2 regions of the Virgibacillus halodenitrificans genome follow, and region 2 is predicted to be linked to the other one. Evidence: riboswitches for the same ligand, from Rfam matches in the RefSeq annotation. Region 2 holds a riboswitch; the other holds the start of a gene.
The links. Region 2 has a riboswitch for lysine ahead of dapA (4-hydroxy-tetrahydrodipicolinate synthase). Riboswitches for the same ligand answer to the same signal wherever they lie in the genome.
Positions count from the first base shown of each region.

Region 1: another riboswitch for lysine. It lies ahead of BME96_RS12490 (Na+/H+ antiporter NhaC family protein); the one in region 2 lies ahead of dapA (4-hydroxy-tetrahydrodipicolinate synthase).

Region 1 covers NZ_CP017962.1:2,403,371-2,405,789, reverse strand. Annotated here, with positions in the region: gene BME96_RS12500 (HD-GYP domain-containing protein) at 1-86, shown strand, start outside; gene yunB (sporulation protein YunB) at 139-915, shown strand; lysine riboswitch at 982-1,163, shown strand; gene BME96_RS12490 (Na+/H+ antiporter NhaC family protein) at 1,322-2,419, shown strand, end outside.
Region 2 covers NZ_CP017962.1:3,741,991-3,744,409, reverse strand. Annotated here, with positions in the region: gene BME96_RS18480 (TrkH family potassium uptake protein) at 1-467, shown strand, start outside; lysine riboswitch at 555-733, shown strand; gene dapA (4-hydroxy-tetrahydrodipicolinate synthase) at 848-1,750, shown strand.

The DNA.
Region 1 (2,419 bases), 1.3 Mb from region 2:
CTTATACATTAAGCATTCCCTATGATTTGGACCTGGGAAAAGTGATGAATGTCACGATAGTGGATGTAAATCTTGATGGAAATTAAAATTCTATCCTCCCGTATACAAGCATAAGCTTTGTACAGGAGGTGTTTTTTTGTGTTGAAACGCAGAAGACAGCTTGGTAAAACTAGAACAGCTTCTCCAGCAAAACTTGCTTTTGCTGTGACTAGTATATTATTTTTGGCGGCTATTATTGTAAGTATTATAATTATTGATAAGGGAATTAAACCCCCTTTAATGGCAATAGCAGAAGAAAAGACAACCGAGTTTGCCACTCGTACGATTAATGCAGCAGTAAAGTCTACAGAAAGTATGACATTTGAAGATCTTGTAAGTATGAGCATGGATAACAGTGGCAATGTTGCTCAGCTTGGTTGGAATTCTTCTATTGTAAATAGAGTGCTTAGGCAAAGCACTGAAAAAGCTGAATACTTTCTATACGGGATGAATAAAGGAGAAACTTTGGATACAGACGATCCTGAATTAGATCCAATTCAATATGGAGACACCCCTGCTGAATTAGCAGATCAAGATCCCACTGTTGTGGAGATACCTATTGGCCAAGCAACAGGTAGCACGATTCTTGCTAATTTAGGCCCAAAGATACCTGTTCATTTTGAAATTGTGGGGAGTATCCAGTCAGATATTATGTATGAAATGAGAGAGTTTGGTATAAATGCTTCTCTGTTTGAAATTTATGTTCCGGTAACAGTGAATACACAGATCGTAGTACCCTTCACTACTTCAACAAAAGTAATAAGTACAAAAGTGTTTATTGATTCCCGTGTTATTATGGGAGATGTACCAGAATTTTATAATCGAGGCGGTGGTGGGGAAGGGCCGACCATTTCAGTACCAAAAGATAGAAAGTAAGACTTGTACAAATGTAACATACTTGTTATAATCAAATGTATAATTGCATATTAAACCTTATCAGATCGGTGAGGTAGAGGCGCAAACAATATGAGTAGCCAGCAAGAGAATGACAACTGTGATTGTTGGTAGAAGGATTGTTTGCCGAAGCATAATAAGTGTCAACCTTATTATAGCTGGTACATTTTTGAATAAGAAATGTACTGTCATGCAGCAAGATGGAGTGTGCATGGAGAACTACTGATCGAAATGGAGGATAACGTATATTGTAAAAACAATGATAGGTTATTTTCTATCATTGTTTTTTTGTGCTTATTTTTGCATTAAGAAACAAGAATACGCGTCCATTCATAGCTAGTTCACTATCTTTATGCATATTCACAACAAAAAATCGGAGGTAGTATCTATGGAAGGGACCATTTTTTCCATCATCCCAGCTCTATTAATGTTAGTACTTGTTTTACTGACACGAAAAGTGCTAATTTCACTTGGGGCCGGGATTATTGTTGGAGCATTGTTTATTCATGATTTTAATCTATTTGGAATGGTGAAAGAAATTTGGTTTATTTTTTACGAAATCTTTGTATCAGAAGGATCCTTGAATATTGGAAATATACTCTTACTTAGTTTTCTATTATTATTAGGCATAATGACGGCATTTTTGCAGGCATCCGGAGGGAGTAGAGCCTTTGGAGACTGGATGATTCAGAGAGTGAAAACACGCAAGGGCGCACAATTAATGAGCGCTGTATTGGGTCTGATTATATTTATAGATGATTATTTTAATAGCCTTGCTGTAGGACAAATTGCAAGACCACTTACGGACCGTCATCGAGTTTCACGGGCTAAGCTTGCTTACTTTATTGATTCTACCTCAGCTCCAGTTACTGTTATATCTCCTATTTCAAGCTGGGGAGCCTATATAATTGGTATTCTCGGTGGGTTATTCGCAGCCAATGGAATAACTGATATTGCTCCTTTAGAAGCATTTATAAAAATGATTCCATTTAACTTATATGCCCTTGGAGCCGTATTGCTGGTGTTTGTAGTGGCATATTTTAAAATGGATATTGGACCAATGCGGACACATGAACAACGTGCCATAAAAACTGGCCAGCTTTATGATCCGAATCAAGATAATATCCCTGGGGACTTAGGAGATACATTCAAACCACATGAAAACGGTAGGGTGTTTCATCTTTTAACACCTATTGGAGTATTGATTATAGCGACTGTACTAATGATGGTGATCACAGGAATAAATAATACGGAAGGCACTGTTAATATCTTAACAATATTTGCGAACACAGATGTAAACCTCTCATTGTTTACAGGAGGGCTAATTGCTGTATTGACAAATCTTCTATTTCATCTTCAACAGAGTAAGCCTAAAGCTAATACCATGAAGATAATTATAGAAGGTATAAAAACAATGCTTCCGGCAATTTACATTTTGCTTTTAGCATGGATGATCGGTTCGATAATAGGTACTCTTGAAACTGGT
Region 2 (2,419 bases):
CTACATTACTGATTATTTGTTTATTAATGTTTATCGGGGCCTCGCCAAGTTCTGTAGGAGGTGGAGTAAGAACAACAACCTTTGCAGTTAATATACTTATGCTGATCTCCTTTGCCAGAGGGCATAAAAAGATCCGAGTATTTGGCAGGCAACTTCATGAAGAGGATGAGCGAAAATCAGTAATTGTCACGTTATTAGCCATCCTTATTTGTTTTTCGGCGACTGTCATTTTATCTGCAATTGAGCCATTTACTACACTGCAGATCCTGTTCGAGGTATGTTCTGCATTCGGTACAACCGGTCTCTCCATGGGGATTACGGCTGATTTAAGCACAGTCGGAAAGCTTATAATCATTTCGCTTATGTTCATTGGACGAATAGGAATTCTGTCATTTATTTTATTATTTAATCGGAGAAATAGAGATGTATCCTATGATAATCCAAAAGAACGTGTCATTATCGGTTAAAAGGGGTATATAAATTATAATTGCGGACCTTGGCATTTTCTGCTATAGTTAAGGCAATTAAATAATTTCCCATTTCTATATAATCGATTTGGGGATAGAGGTGCAAATAACATCAGTACACAATCGGAGGAAAATGGGTTCCTGTGAACATTGTGGAAAGGGGAATTTGCCGAAGCTTTAAGAAGCTCATATATCTTAAGGCTGGGTCTGTATTGAATAAATACAGGACTGTCATATAGGTGACTATATGGAGGGCTATCGTAAAGGAAACAATCATCGAATATGTTTCTAACAGCAGCGACCCTTCGTTGCTGTTTTTTGCTGATGATTAATAGCTCTAAACACCTCTGCAATTAATAATAGAAAAGGGTGTGAGGATCATGAATTTTGGTCAGGTATTGACTGCAATGGTAACCCCATTCACTCCTCAGGGAGAAATTGATTTTGAAGCTACAAGAAAGCTGGTCAATCATTTAATTGCAAATGGTTCAGATGGATTAGTAGTAGCAGGCACTACAGGTGAGTCGCCAACGTTAACTAATGAGGAGAAAATACGCTTGTTTTCATTCGTTAGTGAGGTTGTGGACGGAAGAGTGTCAGTAATTGCAGGTACAGGCTCAAATAATACCTATGGCTCTATTGAGCTTACGAAACAAGCAGAGGCAACTGGTGTGGATGCCATCATGCTAGTAAGTCCATATTACAATAAACCGTCACAAGAAGGACTTTATCAGCATTTTAAAGCAATTGCTGAAAATACTTCCTTGCCGGTAATGCTTTATAATATACCAGGTCGAAGTGTTGTCAACATGTCTGTTGAAACAATCGTCCGGCTTTCGGATATAGATAATATTGTATCAGTAAAAGAAGCAAGTGGTGACTTGGATGCTGTGTCAGAAATAATCAAGCGCACAGACGATTCCTTTACCGTTTACAGTGGAGACGATGGAATGACACTTCCTGTCATGTCTGTAGGAGGCAATGGCGTTGTTTCCGTTGCATCCCATATTCTAGGGAATGAAATGCAGGATATGGTCCAGGCTTTTACACAAGGTAATGTCAAAGGAGCGGCAGAAATGCATCGTGAGCTTCTTCCAATGATGAAGGCTTTATTTGCTGCACCAAGCCCATCTCCCGTGAAGGAAGCATTAAGCATGCTTGGCATTCTCCAAGAAAAACATGTACGCTTACCGATGATTCCTTTAAACCAGGAAGAAAGGGTAGCTCTTCACCACGTGCTACAGCCTTTATTAGTTAAAAATAATAATGTAATTGGATATTAAACAGTAAAAAAGCTCTTTCTAGGCAGAAAGAGCTTTTTTGCTTAATTTATGGGTCTATATGTTGGAATAATTAATGTGTTGCAAAACTAACTTGATAGAACTGTGCATCGCTGTTTCGGAAATTAACTTATGGTGAACACACTATAGCTAGATTGTGAACGTCTCCCGCGAATACTTTTCCTCCACTGCTGATTAAACTGCTCTCCGGCGTAATATCTCGTTTTGCTGCTGCTTAATTTGCTCTTCGGCGGATAATCCCGTTCTGCTGCCGATTAAATTGCTCTCCGGCGGATAATCCCGTTCTGCTGCTGATTAAACTGCTCTCCGGCGTAATATCCTGTTCTGCTGCTGATTAAATTGTTCTCCGGCGGATAATCCCGTTCTGCTGCTGATTAATTTGCACTCCGGCGGATAATCCCGTTCTGCTGCTGATTAAACTGCTCTCCGGCGTAATATCCTGTTCTGTTGCTGATTAATTTGTTCTCCGGCGGATAATCCCACTCTGCTGCTGATTAATCTGTTCTCTGGCGTAATATCTCGTTCTGCTGCTGATTAATCTGTTCTCCGGCGTAATATCTCGTTTTGCTGCTGATTGTTCCCACACTAGTTCGCATTTTTCTCCTACTAACAATGTAAGACATAAGTTTTCCACTCTAACACTGCAATAGA